One region of the Lysinibacillus sp. GbtcB16 genome, then DNA from elsewhere that is predicted to be linked to it. Evidence: riboswitches for the same ligand, from Rfam matches in the RefSeq annotation. Region 1 holds a riboswitch; each other region holds the start of a gene.
The links. Region 1 has a riboswitch for cobalamin ahead of mmgD (citrate synthase). Riboswitches for the same ligand answer to the same signal wherever they lie in the genome.
Positions count from the first base shown of each region.

Region 2: another riboswitch for cobalamin. It lies ahead of cobT (nicotinate-nucleotide--dimethylbenzimidazole phosphoribosyltransferase); the one in region 1 lies ahead of mmgD (citrate synthase).
Region 3: another riboswitch for cobalamin. It lies ahead of KVT27_RS11330 ((2Fe-2S) ferredoxin domain-containing protein); the one in region 1 lies ahead of mmgD (citrate synthase).

Region 1 covers NZ_JAGXJV010000001.1:1,785,675-1,791,760, forward strand. Annotated here, with positions in the region: gene prpB (methylisocitrate lyase) at 1-160, opposite strand, end outside; gene KVT27_RS08970 (bifunctional 2-methylcitrate dehydratase/aconitate hydratase) at 203-1,636, opposite strand; gene mmgD (citrate synthase) at 1,735-2,856, opposite strand; cobalamin riboswitch at 3,047-3,241, opposite strand; gene KVT27_RS08980 (NUDIX hydrolase) at 3,474-3,959, shown strand; gene KVT27_RS08985 (ABC transporter ATP-binding protein) at 4,002-4,817, opposite strand; gene KVT27_RS08990 (ABC transporter ATP-binding protein) at 4,820-5,593, opposite strand; gene KVT27_RS08995 (ABC transporter permease subunit) at 5,604-6,086, opposite strand, start outside.
Region 2 covers NZ_JAGXJV010000001.1:588,904-594,989, forward strand. Annotated here, with positions in the region: gene KVT27_RS02855 (alpha/beta fold hydrolase) at 1-110, shown strand, start outside; gene miaA (tRNA (adenosine(37)-N6)-dimethylallyltransferase MiaA) at 97-999, shown strand; gene hfq (RNA chaperone Hfq) at 1,097-1,327, shown strand; gene KVT27_RS02870 (rhodanese-like domain-containing protein) at 1,423-1,725, shown strand; gene KVT27_RS02875 (hypothetical protein) at 1,775-2,170, opposite strand; gene KVT27_RS02880 (DMT family transporter) at 2,441-3,295, shown strand; cobalamin riboswitch at 3,357-3,532, shown strand; gene cobT (nicotinate-nucleotide--dimethylbenzimidazole phosphoribosyltransferase) at 3,627-4,682, shown strand; gene KVT27_RS02890 (trimeric intracellular cation channel family protein) at 4,751-5,356, opposite strand; gene KVT27_RS02895 (methionine gamma-lyase family protein) at 5,701-6,086, shown strand, end outside.
Region 3 covers NZ_JAGXJV010000001.1:2,214,027-2,220,112, forward strand. Annotated here, with positions in the region: gene cobJ (precorrin-3B C(17)-methyltransferase) at 1-1,013, opposite strand, end outside; gene KVT27_RS11330 ((2Fe-2S) ferredoxin domain-containing protein) at 1,018-1,389, opposite strand; cobalamin riboswitch at 1,534-1,715, opposite strand; cobalamin riboswitch at 1,977-2,161, shown strand; gene KVT27_RS11335 (energy-coupling factor ABC transporter permease) at 2,306-3,052, shown strand; gene KVT27_RS11340 (energy-coupling factor ABC transporter substrate-binding protein) at 3,054-3,326, shown strand; gene cbiQ (cobalt ECF transporter T component CbiQ) at 3,332-4,105, shown strand; gene KVT27_RS11350 (energy-coupling factor ABC transporter ATP-binding protein) at 4,102-4,950, shown strand; gene KVT27_RS11355 (S8 family peptidase) at 5,089-6,086, shown strand, end outside.

The DNA.
Region 1 (6,086 bases):
CCGAAAGATACAATGCCTCAAAGCCAACTTTTTTAGCCATTAAACCAGCCATTGCATCATGTGCTCCTGGTATTTGCAAAATAGATGAACGAGCAATAAGAGCTTTAAATTGTTCAGCTAATTGTTTTTGTGTCTTCGCTTCTTGGACAATCCACGCCATTGTTAAAAACCTCCTTTTTGTTGCGTTCGGAATCCTTCTAAATTAAATAAATAAATTAATAAATTCATGGACAGCAATTTGTTCAAGCAGCTCTTTATTTGCACAAACCTCATTTATTGTATGGAGTTGTTTTTGAGAATAATGCGTACGAATGTTTTGCTGGAATTTATTAATGATCTGTGGAAATGCTTCCTCACGACGGAAACGATGTCCTAAAGGATATTCACACTCAATTAGCTCGGATGATGTACCATCTTTGTAATAAACTTGAACAGCATTCGCAATGGATCGTTTATCAGGGTCTAAATAATCGATTGTATATTGTCTTTTTTCCACGACAACCATTTTATGTCGCAAGTCATCAATGCGTGGGTCTACAGCCACCTCATCTTCGTAGTGATCTGCTGTAATGTCACCATAAATAAGACCAATAGCTGTAATGTATTGAAGGCAGTGATCACGATCAGCAGGATTGTGAAGTGGCCCTTCTTTATCGATAATTCGTATGGCTGATTCATGCGTCGTAATGTCAATGCGGTCAATTTCAGCTAGGCGATTCTTTACTTCAGGATGTAAATGAACAGCACATTCTGCAGCCGTTTGAGCATGAAATTCTGCAGGGTAAGACACTTTAAAGAGGACATTTTCCATAACATAAGATGCAAGTGGTCTCGCAAGCTTTAATTCTTCCTTATTAAAGAGCACATCTTGGAATCCCCAGCCTGGTGCAGACAATGCAGTTGCATAGCCCATTTCCCCCTTCACAGCCATCATTGCTAGTTGTACGGCCCTGCTTGTAGCATCGCCAGCAGCCCATGATTTTCTAGAGCCTGTATTAGGAGCATGTCGATAGGTTCTTAAACTTGAATTATCAATCCAAGCATTTGATAAGGCATTGACAATTTCTTGATGAGTGCCACCTAAAGCCTTTGTTACTACAGCTGTTGTCGCTATTTTGACAAATAAGACGTGATCTAAGCCAACACGATTTAAGCTATTTTCGAGTGCAAGTATTCCTTGTATTTCATGAGCTTGAATCATCATTTCTAAAACGTCTTTTATTTGGAGAGGCTCTTGCCCTTCTGCAACACGTACACGACTCAAATAATCGGCTACAGCTAAAATGCCACCTAGATTATCAGAAGGATGCCCCCATTCTGCCGCCAACCATGTATCGTTATAATCCAGCCAACGGATCATACAACCGATATTAAAGGCACCTTTTACTGGATCAAGGACATAGGATGTTCCTGGAATACGAGTACCATTTGGAACGACTGTACCTGGTACTACAGGACCTAGAAGTTTTGTACATTCAGGATATTGTAAAGCTAAAATGCCACAACCTAACGTATCCAATAAAACATATCGAGCCGTTTCGTAAGCTTCTTCGCTCGTAATCTTTGTGTTTAATACATAATCCGCAATATCAATAAGAAGCTGGTCTGTCATCGTTTTTTCATTCGTTTTAATCATCTATATCTTCCTTTCAAGGTATGCATTTGATATACTAGTATGCTGATGGGCATTGGTCAGAATGTCCATCAGCTCTGTGGCGAGTTGTTAAAACTTGATTATACCGACAATTCTTCAAGGTTATGACGCTCGCCTATATAATGAACACGAGGTCTAAATAATCGATTATTGTCATGTTGTTCGATCACATGTGCACATAAACCGATCGTTCGAGAGCCAAAGAAAATAGGCGTATATAATTCAATTGGTAGACCCAGCATGTAATACACTGGCGCAGCGTAATAATCTAAATTTGGATACAAGCCTTTTTCCTCCACCATCACTTTTTCACCAGCTTCACACATGTGATATAAGCGGTCATCACCTTGCTCCAAGCATAATTTATACAAAGCTTCTTTCATGATCTGCGCTCTTGGGTCCATTTTTTTCATATAGACCCGATGGCCAAAGCCCATTATTTTATCTTTATTTTTGAGCTTGTTTTTCAGCATCGCTTCAAAGCCTTCTACAGTCTTAGCTTCAAGCAGCATATACATGACTGCCTCGTTCGCCCCACCATGCAAATTTCCTTTCAATGATGCGACAGCACCAGTTAGAGCACCATACAGATCGGATTGTGTGGAGGCAATAACACGAGCAGCAAAAGTCGAATTCGGCATTTCATGTTCACTATATAAAACAAGTGATTGGTCAAAAATTTCTTCTTCTAATGGTGTTGGTTTTCTTCCAGTAATCATGTAATAAAAATTAGCACTATAAGAAAGCTGACTATCCGGTTTGACAACATCTTGACCATTTAATACACGGTAGCTATTCGCAACGATGTTGGGCATGCCACCTAAAAGTCGATATGCTCGTGTTACATTCCTTTCAGTCGATCGATCATTGATGTGCTGATCATACCCTGCTAACGCTGAAATTCCAGTTCTAAGGCCGTCCATAGCATGTGTCCCATTTGGTAATAAGTTAAAAATTTGAACAAGCTCTTGTGGAACGTGATAGTTTTCTTTCAATTTATCCTGTAATTCAGCTTGTTGCTCAGTAGTTGGTAGGTTTCCGTGCAATAATAAATGGACAATATCTAAATAGGAATATCGCTGAGATAGTTCAATCAAATCGTAGCCCCGTATAACAATTTGGCTTTCTACTACGTCTAAGAAAGACAGTTTTGTTTCCGCAGCAATAACTCCATCAAGACCTGGTGAATACGTTAACTCCATGGATTACAACCCCTTTGTTTAATCATTCTTGTAAGCGTTACCATTCAAACTCGAAAGAACAACAAAAAAACAACTTCTACCCCTTTAGAAGTTGTTAATCTACAAAAGTATGACAGAACAAAAAACAGTGAACTTACATCCATTCACACTCATCATACAGTAGCTAACACCTCCCTATCCTCGTAGGTCAATTGATGCTTATTTAGCGGCAGGTCTCCTGACTTATCATCAACATTCCTATAACACCTTCCCGTTTTGAAGAACAAAACAGTGGTCTCGTTATGGAACTCCTACATACAGTTGCGGGACAGTGTTGGACTCACACCAACTTCCCTTTTAATCAAATGGAATCAAACCCATTTGAACCACCAAAATTTAGCATATTCAATTTGTCTTTTTACCTTAACATAGAGGTTTCCAAACAATCAACATAGGTAAAATTCAGAAAAGACTGATTATAAAAAGCTATTTTTCATTTTTGACGAACTATTCTGCATATTTAAGCATTATTTCGCTCAAAAAAAAGATTGTTAATCAATCCCAATGGAGCTATATTTATGAAGTCTGCTTTAAAAAAGCGATTTGTTTTGCATTACGATGAAACGAGGAGTGACGGGATGGGCTATATAACAGAATTAAGAAAGCTTATCGGTAATAGACCGATTATAAACGTTGGTTCGACAGTTCTTGTTGTTAATGATGATAAGAAAATACTCTTTCAACATCGTTCAGATACATTGGATTGGGGATTACCTGGCGGCTCAATGGAAATAAACGAAACATTAGAGCAGGTTGCTGCGCGTGAACTTTATGAGGAAACTGGACTCGTGGCTAAAGAGTTTGAGTTTATCGGTGTTTTTACAGGACCTGATTATTACTACTGTTATCCGAATGGCGATGAAATCTATACAGTCATTCACCTTTATAGAGCTAAACATGTAAGGGGTGTATTGGAAATGAAAGATGGTGAGAGCTTAAGCCTCACCTATTTCAGTAAGGAAGAACTTCCGAATAATATGGAACAGAGGACGGTCGCTCTCTTAAACAACCTAGAGGGCAAAATATGGGAGTTCGAAAGCTCCTTTACGAAGCTTTCCAAATAACAATGTAAGAATTTTAATAAGGATTTTATTCGCAAAGGTATTTCAGATACTAGTATTCTTGTGAATTCTTTCGCGAGGGTGAGTGGGTAAAATCGCGTTGCATAGCTCAAGTGATGCGGAATGCTTAAATGGTTCACCTTTCATACTTTCCTCTACTAGCTGACCATTTTGCATGACAAGGATGCGATCTGAAATAAAGCGTGTAGCCTGTAGGTCATGAGAGATGAAAATGTAGGCAAGTTGCAAATCCTTTTGTAGTGTCTGTAGTAATTGAATGATATGTTTTTGCAAAATCATATCTAAACTACTAATGGCTTCATCTAAAACAATTAATTTTGGATGTAAGGCAAGCGCTCTTGCAATGTTCACACGCTGTTGTTGTCCCCCACTTAGCTGGGAAGGATACTTTTCGGCAATAGATTTTTCTAACTCTACATGATCAAGTAATTCCTTTACCTTATAATGTCTCTCAGCTGAGCTATAATGCTCGAAATTTAGGTATGGTTCCTCTAAAATTTGAAAAATGGTGTGCTTTGGATTTAATGAATGATAACTATTTTGAAAGACTGCTTGTAAATCTCTCCGTATCATTTTTTTCTGTTGGCTAGTGGCATCATAAAGATTAACCCCTTGAAATAGAATCTCACCGGCTGTTGGCCTTTCCATCCCTAATATAATTCGGCCCAATGTGCTTTTTCCTGAGCCACTTTGTCCAACAATTCCTAAGCATTCCCCCTCCTGAAGTGAAAATGATACTTTCTGTAATACAGGAGCATCCTGTCTTCGCTTGAATATGAACGGTCTATGTGCATAGTTCTTCTCAATATTTCTCACTTCTAGTAGCTTCAATCTTTTCACCTCTAAAACATAATTCGGGATTGTAATAGTTTCTTTGTATAAGGATGCTGAGGTGCATCAAAAAAATCATAGACATTCGCTTGTTCAATTATTTTCCCCTTATACATCACGGCTACATCATCAGCAAGTTCAGCGATAACGCCTAAATCATGTGTCACAAGAAGGATGGCTGCCTGTGTTTCCAGGCGAATACGATCAAATAATGTCAAAACCTGCTTTTGATTGACTGTATCAAGAGCTGTCGTTGGCTCATCAGCTATGTATACCGAGGCTTGAATTGCCAGTGACAAAGCAATCATCACACGCTGTAGCATTCCCCCACTTAATTGGAATGGATAATAGTATAAAAGGCGCTCAGGATTAGGTAAATTAACTTTTGACATGCTTTCAATAGCAATTTGTCTTATTTCATTTTTAGTTATAGCAAAATGAGCTTTTAATGATTCACGAAAATGACTTTCAATGGTTTGAACACGGTCAAAGGCAGTCGAAGGATTTTGCATAATAATAGAAAGATGTCTACCACGATAAGCTCTCATTTGAGCAGCAGTTACCTTCAATAAATCTTGTTGATGGTAGAAAATTTGCCCTTTGGTGATCTGCGCTCTAGTCGGCAAGGCTTGCATAATAGCTTGGCAAAGCATCGTTTTCCCACTACCGCTTTCCCCAATAATTCCTAATACTCGGCCTTGATAGGCTGTTAAATGAATGGAGGATAAAATATTCTGTTCTCCAATTTTGACCGATAAGTCTTTCACTTCTAAAACTTTCTTCATAACTACCCCTTTACTGATCAGGCTTCTTCAAACTACTTGCTAAAACATTACATACTAGGACAACAAAGACGATAGCAAGCCCAGGATATAGCATTAATTCAGGATGTTGGCGGATATATTGCTTCCCTTCATTTACCATCATTCCCCATTCAGGAGTGGGAGCTTGCACACCAAGCCCAATAAAGGAAAAGCCCGCAATCTCTAAAATGACCTTCCCCATATCTAATGCCACAATCGTTACAATCGGTGGCCAAACATGAGGGAGATAGTGTCGAATAATTAATTTTGCACCTGTAGTACCACTGATTCTTGCCGCTAGAATAAAGTCTTTTTCATTCATGCCAATAAATAAACCTCGGATGAGCCTCGAATAATAAATAAGCTGTGTCAAACTAAGTGCAATTAACACATTTTTCAAGCTAGGACCTAGTACACCTAAAAGCCCAAATGCTAGTACAAGTGTTGGAAAAGCTAATAAAATATCGCATATCCG
Region 2 (6,086 bases), 1.2 Mb from region 1:
TCACTGTTTATTTATTTGAAGATAAGAGACATGAAATTTTAAATGAAGACAATCAAGAAGCGGTCTTTCAAGTATTATTACGGTGGTTAAAAAAATATGATAGAAAATAAATTACAGCAGGCAGAGGTTGTAGCAATAGTGGGACCAACTGCTTCTGGAAAAACAGCATTAAGTATTGAACTTGCCAAAAAGTATAATGGAGAGATCATTAACGGTGATTCCATGCAAGTTTATAAAGGGTTAGATATAGGTACGGCGAAAATTACGGAAGAAGAGATGGAGGGAGTCCCTCATCATTTACTAAGTTTTCTGGAGCCGACAGAATCATTCTCAGTGGCCGATTATCAAAAGCTAGTAAGAGCGAAAATTGCTGACATACAAGCTCGTCATAAATTACCGATTATAGTAGGTGGCTCGGGCTTATATGTACAAGCTGTTCTGTTTGATTTTCAATTTACTGATGAAAAAGTGGATGAGGCAGCACGTCAAGCCTATTATGATGAATTAGCGAAGCTTGGTCCTGAGGCCATGCACGATAAATTAAAACAACTAGACCCTCAAACTGCAGAGGCCATTCATCCAAATAATACACGTCGTGTCATTCGCGCATTAGAGATGCTAGAATTAAACGGTGTGTCGAAGGCAGCTGAAGCTCAAAATCGAGGTGAAGTGCCTCTCTATAATCACTTGATCTTAGGGCTAGGTCAAAATATGTCACGAGACGTGCTTTATGACCGTATTAACCACCGTGTCGATTTGATGATGGAGAATGGTCTTTTAGAAGAGGTCAGAGGGCTATGGCAACAAAATATCCGAGGTGTGCAGTCTATACAAGCCATTGGTTATAAGGAATTATATGATTATTTAGATGGTAAATGTTCGCTAGAAGGCGCTCTTGACAGCTTAAAACAAAACTCTCGCCGCTATGCAAAAAGGCAACTTACTTATTTCCGCAATAAAATGGATGTCCATTTTGTGATGACAGATGAGCAATTATAAAATTAAAGAAAAATTTCTAAAAATTACTAATTGATAAATTGGTAGAACGTGCTACTATAGGAATGAAGAGGTAGAAAGTTAGTAGGGAGGCTATTTGATGAAATCAATCAACTTGCAAGATACGTTCTTGAACCAACTACGTAAAAACAGTGTTTTTGTAACTGTATTTCTATTAAACGGATTTCAGTTAAAAGGGACTGTGAAATCATATGATAATTTTACAGTTTTATTATTGGATGCTGAAAATAAGCAGCACCTGATTTACAAGCACGCCATTTCTACATTCGTTCCAGCTAAACAAATAGAATTTTTAGAGACAGAAGCATAAAAAGATTGTTAAACAGTTAGTGTTCTCCACACTGGCTGTTTTTTTTGCTACAGGCTATAATGATAGAGGAAATAGATATTTGGAGGACGAGTTTGATGAAATCAATGGAAACAACACAATTATTAGAACTATTAGATGCAAATGAAGACCTATATATTATTGATGTACGTGAAGAGGATGAAGTTGCACATGGCATGATTCCTGGTGCTCAGCATATTGCTCTTGGGACAATCCCAGAACGTCTTGAGGAATTAGATGAAACTAAGCCATATATTATCGTTTGTAAGGCTGGTGGCCGTTCAGCTAATGCTTGTTTTTATTTAGAGGCACAAGGATTTGATGTGACAAACCTTGAAGGCGGCATGTTAGCTTACGATGGTGAATTAGAATTTAAATAATGACATAATGAAAAAAGAAAGAGTGTATACTCTTTCTTTTTTCATATGCTTATTTTTGGAGTGAGTCCATGACGAGGCTAAAGTTTTTTTCAAAGTTCATGTACGGGTTCACATTTTTTTGGCCGCGAACCTTTGAAGCATAGCTGGCAAAATTTAAACCAGCACCGTATATTTGTAAAGCGCCATTCGCAAGATCTCCCTTTTGTAAAAGCTCAATGCCATCCTTTAAGAAATTTTCACTCTCATCGAAATGACATTCCGCCATGTATTTATCTCCACTATAAAATAATTTCAAATTTTCCATAATGACATACGCTGTTTCTTCACTGATGGAAGCATCAACATTCATTAATAACTGATTAATCGGTTTCACTAACTGAGCGTAATGACTATCATAATTTTCACAAGTCTCCGCAATCGCGTTTCTTAATTCTCTTGCATTCATTCTAACTCCTCCTAAAAAGAAAATTTTATCCTTACCTATGAAGTAATTAGCGTTTCCTTTTCCCTTTATCTATAAATCGTACTCTGTAATTTTCAGAAATATGTTACAATTATATCGATGAAGGAGGGATTTTGTATGTTTCGTTCAATAGCACCCCCAACAATGTCTTTACAGTAGAATCTACTGTTAAGGCATACAATAACAGTTTGCTCATTTTCAATAGATTCTACTGTGTAGGTTAATACTTATACGTAGAAAGTAGGAATTGTAATGAGCGGAAAATTAGCGTTTGTATTATCCATGATTATTTTTGGTGCAGTTGGTGTTTTTGCCAAGTATATCCCTTTGTCTTCAAGTGAAATCGCTTTTTGGATGAGTTTAATTGGTGCTTGTTTTTTGATAGTGATTTTTATTTTTAAAAAGAAAAGTTTAACGAAAAGAAGTATTCTCAAAAATAAGTGGAAATTAATTCTTTCTAGTGTTGCCTTATGTGGGAATTGGATTTTCTTATTTCAGGCTTATAAAGAAACAACAATTGCTAATGCTGCACTCAGTTATTATTTTGCACCAATACTAGTTATCTGTTTATCTCCAATAATCTTAAAAGAGAAGCTAGTTGGCAGAAAAATACTGTATGTCTGTGTGGCTATTATCGGACTATTTTTGATTGTCCAAAGTCAAGGCACTGGAGACAGTAAACATTTTATTGGTATTGTCTACGGTCTTATCGCTGCATGCTTTTATACAGCTCTAACATTTACAAATAAATGTATATGTGGCTTAAAAGAACCGGAAAATACAATTATTCAACTATCTTTAGCAGCTTTTTTCCTTTGTTTTTATATACTTGGAACAACAGGGTTTCAGGTTATGACACTCAATTTTAAGTCAGTCCTATTATTAATGACATTAGGTATTGTCCATGCAGGGGTTGGATTTTTATTGTTCTTTTGGGGCATGTCAAAGCTGAAAGGGCAAAGTATAGCCATTCTTAGCTATATAGATCCACTGACATCATTAGTCATTTCAACGATGATTATTGGAGAAAAAATGACGCTTCTACAAATAATAGGAGCGGTACTATTATTAGGGTCAACATTGCTAAGCGAGCTAGAAAAAGAATAGGCATACAAAGTATCACATTCAAATATTGACAGAAGAAATATGCTGTCGTAGATTAAAAGTAGTTTAATACAAGCATTAGGTGCCCATTAAGGGAGAATAGGGAATAAAGTGAAAAGCTTTAGCGGACCCGCCACTGTAAAAGGGAGTTTAATAGTGAAGACCACTAGCTCATTGCTGGGAAGGTACTATGAAATGTTGAACTTAAGCCAGGAGACCTGCCTATTTGCTTGAAGAGGATATAGATGATGGAAAAGTCTGTAGTTTATTTGTCATGACAATAAACTACAGGCTTTTTATTTTGTCTTCATGAAGAACGAGAGGAGAAATGACAATGCAATTATTACATGACACAATTCAAAACATTCAAGGCGCTAATAAAAATAGTAGGGAGCAAGCAAGGAAGCGAATAGATATTCTTTGTAAGCCGCCAGGTAGCCTAGGTAAATTAGAGTCCATTGCTGTGCAGCTTTCTGGGATTACAGGACAATTATATCCTGTGATTGATCAAAAGGTGATGATTGTCTGTGCAGCAGATCATGGAGTTTGTAAGGAAGGTGTGACGACGAACCCACAAGATGTTACTTTATTTCAAACATTAAATTTCCCAAAAGGAGGTACAGGTGTTTGCGCGATTGCAAGTGTGACGAATACGAAGGTTGTAACGGTCGATGTTGGAGTAAAGGATGATCTTCCACTCAATTCGGGCGTAATCGTTCAAAAAGTAAAATATGGTACAGATAACATGGCACAAGGCCCTGCTATGTCTAGAGAGGAGGCCATTCAATCTATTGAAGCGGGGATTCGTGTGGCAACAGATGAAATCATAAAAGGAGCCAATCTACTTGGTACAGGTGAGATGGGCATCGGTAATACAACGCCGAGTACTGCGATTTTAGCTGTTTTGACTGGCTATGACCCAATTGAAATAACAGGATTTGGAGCAGGTGTTGGTCAAGGAGGAATTGCTCATAAAGCAGCGGTCATTCAAAAAGCAATTACGCTCAACAAACCCAATCCTAATGATATCATTGATGTTCTAGCTAAAGTTGGAGGGCTAGAGATTGGGGCTATGGCTGGTATCATCCTTGCAGCCGCAAGTCATCGAAAACCTGTTGTGATTGATGGATTTATTTCAACTATTGCTGCGCTTATTGCTTATCAAATTGAACCAAAAGTAAAGGATTTTATTATACCTTCTCATGCATCGGAGGAGCCAGGGGCTAAAATTGCCGCTGAATTACTAGGAGTGGAGCCCATGCTGCACATGAATATGCGGCTAGGAGAAGGTTCCGGTGCAGCCCTAGCCTTTCCCCTATTAGATGCTGCTTGCTCGATGATGAAAAATATGGTGACGCTGGAAGAAGCAATGAATCTTTTGACTAAATAGTTACTGAAAAAAAAAATAAGCGCAAATAGTTAAGGAACCATTTGTGCTTATTTAATCAATGATAGACTCTATGCCCGATTCAACCTTCGCAAAGGTAAACGCCATTTCATCATATAGGAAAGAATACGTAAGGCTGTTATTACCGCAAATAAAATATAAAGGAAGATATCTCCTGTAAAAACTTCAAACCCAATAACAAGTCCTGCGAGAGCAGCCCAAACACCATAGACTTCGTCACGAAGAACAAGTGGTTTTCGTCGAGCTAATAAGTCACGCACGATACCACCACCTGAACCAGTTAAGACCGCAGCTACAATGACAGCGCTGATCGGCATATCCAGCTTTACGGCGTAGAGTGCGCCTTGAATAGCAAATGCTGATAAGCCAATTGCATCTGTGAAATTGCCCCAACGATGCCAGTGTTGAATCAAATGATGAGGAAAAATAAAAAATATGGTAATGGCAGCAAGTGCAATTTGAAACATCATATCCTGTCCCCATAATGTCGTGACAGGTAGCCCGATAAGTAAATTTCGAATAGCCCCTCCACCAAAAGCAGTGACGATACCGAGTATATAAACACCGAATAAATCGTATTCCTCTTCCATTGCAATAATTGCCCCAGAAATAGCAAAGGCAATTGTACCAATAATACTAAAAACATCCCAAGCCATCCCTTTCACCCCTTCTATAAATAAATGAATCTCATTCCTAAAGCATAAAGATCCTGTAAGTAACAAAATCTATGAATTTAATAGCCAAAATTCATCATTAAATACTCTTCTTGAAATAAGTCCGCACATTAGCTTAGCGTAAATTTCGCTGAGAAACAATAGGCAAGTTTTACAGGGACCTATACAAATTGATAAGATGGTAATGAAATAAAGAAAAACATCTGTCATAAGCGTTCATTACAAGTAGACGATTAGGGAATTCTAGGATAATTGAGGTCCATTTAAATATGGAATCAAGTTTACGGAATATATGCATGACAATTGTGAAATGGAGAAGAAAAAGAATGACGTTTACATCTAATTTATCAGCATCGACGCTATCTTTAGCGGCAACAATAGAAGAGAGAGTGAGACCTTTTCATGCTAAGGTGGAAGAGATGGCGTTTTATAACCAGCAAAAAGTGCTAGCGGCATTTCGAAAACATCAAGTTAGTGATTATCATTTACATCCATCCAATGGCTATGGCTATGACGATGAGGGACGCGATAATTTAGAGCGTGTCTATGCTGAGGTGTTTGGTGCAGAGGCTGCCATTGTTCGACCGCAAATTATTTCAGGGACACATGCAATTACGCTTAGTCTATTCGGTGTGCTACGTCCTGGTGATGAGCTGCTTTATATTTCTGGTCAGCCATATGATACGTTACAATCCATTGTCGATGGTGGTGA
Region 3 (6,086 bases), 430 kb from region 1:
TTTTGTTGTACAAGCTTTGGCGTAGCCTTGATAGCACTTGTTCCCTTTACCATTGCAAGCGCAGCTGTAGCCATTTCAAGTGCTGTTTTTTGCGGCTTTGGCATAACGGCTATACTGGGTTTATTCATTCTCCCTGCATTAGGGTCTGCCGCAAAGTCATTTCGTGCTGTTCCTGTCTCTTGATTCATCGCCCATGGCTCATTTTCTTCCCGTAAGCGTTGATGTGGACGTAATGGCTGTTTTTCCTCGCCAAGTGTATATTTACGTTGGTAGCCACGCGGTGTAATCATTTTATTATCATAGAAGAACGTAGATGAGTTTCCGATAATAACCGTTGTCAGCATACCAATATCATGTTCCAACATTTTTGCCAATGTCGTCATCGTCACTTCCTGACGTTCTCGATAGGCACTTTTTACAAGCCCTACTGGTGTGTCAGGAGAACGATATTCTAAAAGAATTCGTTGCGCTTCGACAATTTGTCTTGTACGGCGACCACTTTTAGGATTGTATAAAGCAATAACAAAATCGGCCATAGCTGCGGCTTCCACACGCTTCGCAATTAAATTCCATGGCGTAAGATGGTCACTCAAACTAATGGTACAAGCATCATGCATAATGGGTGCACCAAGTAAACTAGCACATGAATTGATAGCTGAAATACCTGGGACAATCTCCACTTCAATACCAGTTGCCTCTGTCCAGCCTAGCTCAATTAATACTTCATACACTAATCCCGCCATACCATAAACGCCCGCATCTCCACTCGAAATGACCGAAACAATACTTCCTGCCTCTGCTTGACGAACGGCCTCCTGAGCACGTGACACTTCCTCTGTCATACCTGTACTGACAATGGATTTTGCGCTGACTAAATCTTGAATCAGCTCAACATAGGTTTTATAGCCTATGATCATATCACTTTGTTGTAAAGCCTCTACTGCACGTGTCGTAATATGCTTAAAGTCTCCAGGCCCAAAGCCTACTACGAAAATTTTCCCTTTTTGCGCCATGTTTTTACCCCTCTTTCACCTTTTCAATCCCTTTAATGGCTGTCGTTTGCGCTGTTCGCTGTAATGTCCCTTCTCGAAGTGTAAAAACATGATCGTTATATAAGGATTCATGATGCAAATCCTGTACAAGTGTTCTAGCATGCTCCGTTGATGGTACACGATACCAATTCCCCTGAGGGTAAGCAATTACAACACAAGCATCCTTGCATCGTCCATTACAGCGCGTTCTTGTCGTATGTATTTCTTTATCTAGTGCGTTACGCTGTATTTCATCTCGTATAGCTTGGGTAATTTCCTCCCCACCCTTGTTCATACAGCTACTGCCATTGCAAATAAAGAGATGTGTTTTCATCCCCTCTAAATTCCACGTTGTCATCTTATATCTCCCCTCATTTGCTTTTGGAAAAAAGAAAAAACCTTTACTCTGCCGAAGAGTAAAGGTTTGTAGAAGCCAAATAAAAACGAATAGATTGAAAGACAGATCCTCGCTTTTGCTTCAACTTCTCCCTCCGAAAAGTTTGCATGCACAATCTGATAAGCAGGTTTCCTGACTTAAGCTTCATTTTACTGTCGCACCTTCCCTAGTTTGCACAGGTGGCATTGCGATTTCATCAGCTATTACAGTAGCGGGGGCTGTATTGGACTTTCACCAATTTCCCTATTATCTCGAGTTCTTCGAGCACTTATCGACGTTTTATATGAAATTTTTAATCGTATATATAATAGAAAACTGTCTTAATCATATCTTATTATTTTAAAATTTCAATATTTCTTTAAAAAATCATGACAAATTTATCAATTTCATAGGAGGGTTGAAAGCTATTAAAAAATTGAATTTGCCTTCTTTAATCCTAAAAAACGTTAGTTATCAGAATTTTCGACATTGATATTCTATTTTTAATTTTTTATAAAAAAAGTATAGCATATTTATGGAAATTCGTGATACACTTTGTCGTGAAATCTCACAACTTACTATTTTTTGGTGTAAAATGCTCGTCATTTTGCTTAAAAGGGAAGCCGGTTTAAGTCCGGCGCGGTCCCGCCACTGTAATAGGGAGCTTTATAGAACATGTCACTGTCCAATAGATGGGAAGACCTATAAAGTGTTGAACTAGAGCCAGGAGACCTGCCGAAAATAAGTGATCGTTTCAGCCTACGAGGATAGGTGTGCGGCTTAGCAGATGAAAATGTTATTTGCTTTTTTAGCTATGCACTTTTCCAACAACGGAAAAGTGCTTTTTTATTACGCACGCTACATTCTAAAAATCTATTTACAGTTTGGAGGAAGAAAATTGAAGCTGTCTTGGTGGAAATTTAGTTATTTTCTATTGGCTTTTTTAATGGTGCCAAAGCGTGCCTTCGCCATGCATATCATGGAAGGGTTTTTACCAATCGAATGGGCTATTTTTTGGTGGGCAATCTCCATCCCATTTATTATTTTAGGATTGCGCTCTATTCGTAAAACAATTGAAGAAAACCCTGAAACAAAAATGATTCTGGGGCTGTCCGGTGCGTTTGCCTTTGTCCTATCAGCCTTAAAAATCCCTTCAGTTACAGGGAGCTGCTCACATCCAACAGGAGTAGGTCTCGGGACAGTATTATTTGGACCGTTAGCGATGAGTGTCATCGGGACAATTGTTTTATTATTCCAATCTTTACTTTTAGCACATGGTGGGATCACAACATTAGGGGCTAATGCTTTTTCGATGGCTATCGTAGGCCCGTTTATCGCCTACTTTGTATTTAAAGGGGCGCAACAAATGGGGTTATCGTTTTCATTAGCTGTTTTCTTTGCGGCTATGCTTGGGGATTTAGGTACATATGTGGTGACTTCCGTTCAATTAGCACTAGCCTTCCCATCTGAAGTTGGAGGCTTTATGGCTTCCTTTACAAAGTTCGCAAGTATTTTTGCCTTAACACAAATCCCATTAGCTGTGAGTGAAGGACTATTAACAGTTATTGTCATGAACTTCTTGAAAAAATATAATATTAGCGAATTAAAATCTTTACGTGTTTTCTCTACAAAGGAGGCGCACTAATATGAAACGAAATTTATTACTTTTAGCCATCGTGGTGCTATTGGCCATTATCCCTCTTTTCGTCCAAAAAGGAGCAGAATTTGGAGGAGCCGACGGTGAAGCAGAAGCAGCCATTGGGGAAATCAATGCAGAATATGAGCCATGGTTTGATAGTGTGTGGGAACCACCTAGTGGTGAAATTGAAAGCTTATTATTCGTGCTACAAGCAGCTATTGGTGCTGGTTTTATCGGCTACTTTATTGGCTATATGCGTGGCAAGCATAAAGAAGGTTAAGGATTATGTTACTCATTGATAAGTATGCGTATCTCAATAAGCTAGCGTTCGTTCATCCGCTAGAAAAAATGATATTTTCATTAGGACTACTTTTATTCACGCTTATTATGAGAGATGAACGACTTTCACTCATTACATTTTTTGTAATGAGTGCTTTTATCATTTGGGGCGCGAAAATTCCACTAAACTATTATGCGAAGCTATTATTACTACCTGGTTTTTTCTTATTCACAAGTCTCTTATCCATCATTATTTCGATAGCGCCAGCAGCGCATACATTACCAGCCCATATGGGGGCATTTACGTATATGAACTGGACAATTTTTATTGGGAGAGCCAGTATCGCTACCGCCCAGCAACTATTCTTTATTGTACTTGGCAGTATAAGTTGCTTATATTTTTTAATTTTAACGACATCAGTACAAGGAATATGTTATGTGCTCCGACAATGGCGGCTCCCTACTTTATTAGTTGAGCTAGTAGAACTCACCTATCGTTTTATTTTTATTTTTTTAGAAAGCATGCAAAAAATTCATTTGGCCCAGCAAGCCCGGCTTGGCTACCACTCACCCATGCAATGGTTACGTTCAGTATCCATGCTAATTGCCGCGTTGTTTATTGAAATGTTTCAGCGCAGTCGAGAGCTTAATCATGCCATGCAGGCCCGTGGTGGTGAAACTGTTTATTGGCATGAAACGGGCGCCTATAGCAAAAAAAACTGGCTTGGCATGACGGCTATTTTTTTATTCCTCATCATATATGGAGGGTACTTCTCATGACAGCATTTTATTTTAAACTTAACAACTTGTCGTATGCCTATGCAGATGGTACGAAGGCTTTGACAGATATTACATTAAACATTCCAAAAGGGAAAAAAATCGCTATACTCGGTCATAATGGAGCAGGAAAATCCACTTTATTTCAGCACCTTAATGGTATTTTGAAACCAACAGCTGGGACCATTTCATTTGATGGGGAAAAGCTTCAATATACTAGAAAGGCATTAAAGGCTCTCCGCCAACAGGTTGGAATCGTCTTTCAAGATGCTGATAATCAGCTTTTTTCAGGGACTGTTAAGCAAGATATAGCTTATGGTCCAATGAATCTAGGATGGTCTACGGAAAAAATTGAAGAAAAAATAGCATGGGCTGTTGCACAAACTGAAGTGACTGAGCTACTAGATAAACCCATTCACTTTTTAAGCGTAGGGCAGAAAAAGCGTGTGGCCATGGCAGGTGTATTAGCGATGGAACCGACTGTCCTTTTATTAGATGAACCAACGGCGGGTCTTGATAGCTATTACGCTACACAAGTTTTTCAATACTTAGCCAAAGTAGAAGACCATGAAAGAACGATTATCCTTGCGACTCACGACATTGCCCTTGCCTATGAATGGGCCGATCAAATCATTGTTATGGAGGCAGGAAAAATTATTTATAATGGTGACCCTGTCGCCTTATTTTATGAAGAAGAATTGCTAAAACGGGCACATCTTGAACGACCATGGGTATTTGACATGGCTTTGGCTCTACAAAAAAAGAAATTATGGCAAGAAAATATTTCAGTTCCTCGCTCTAAGCATGACTTACTGCAATTGATTGAACAGCTATATGTAGAGGCGTAATGGTATCATCCATAAAAAGTAACGGACAGTCCTTTTTTAAATTACTGAGAAAATTTTTCCTCATTTGCGAAACTTTTCTAACGTTTAACCGTATTAGTATAGTCGAGACATATTATAGAACATCAAGGAGAGATACAATTGAAAAGTTGGTTAAAAAAATCAGTCGCTGTCGTAGCATCCGCTGCATTAATGGTTCCTGTCGCTTCAGCTTTTGCTGAGGAGACACCACAACAAAGTGCGAAGAATGTAGTAGCAAGCAATTCACAACATGCAGGTAAGAATCTTACAAATGAAGACAAATGGATGAGTAAGGATACGATTATTATCAAGCATTCTGGTCTTGATAAAAACGTACATAAAAAAATTGGATCTAAGGTCATCCGCTCCATTCCTTCATTAGGCTATGATGTGATTCAACTTAACAAAGGTGTATCCATAGAAAAAGCCGTCTCTTACTATTTAAAGCAGCAAAGGATTACAAGTGTATCCCCAAGTTATGTCTATCATTCTTTCAACAAAGAAACTGACCCAAAGAAACAAGATATGTATCATCTAAACCTCTTGCAAATGGATCAGGCACTAGCATTAGCTGGGGAACATGACGTAACAGTAGCTGTTATCGATTCTGGTGTTGATTTTAAACATCCCGATCTAAAATCTCAAGTACTCACACCTTATAATGCAGCTGCACCGGCAAATACCTCTTATCCAGGTGATCATGGAACACATGTTGCTGGGATTATTGCCGCAGCTAAAGACAATGGAATTGGTGGACATGGAATTAATCCACAAGCGAAGCTACTACCTATTGATGTCTTTAACGGAAAAGAAGGAGCAAATGATTTTATCATTGCACAAGGTATTCTGTACGCCATTGAGCAGGGTGTTGATGTCATTAATATGAGTTTAGGAGGCTATGGTGAATCCCCCCTTATGCAGGATGCTGTTCAAAAAGCTATTGATAGTGGCATTACGATTGTCGCAGCGGCTGGAAATGAGTCTACGGATGAATATTCCTTCCCTGCTTCCTATGAAGGCGTAATTAGTGTTGGTTCCACGAATGATCGTAATAAACTATCAAGCTATTCGAATTATGGTCCCTCTGTCGATGTCGTGGCTCCTGGCGAAGACATCTA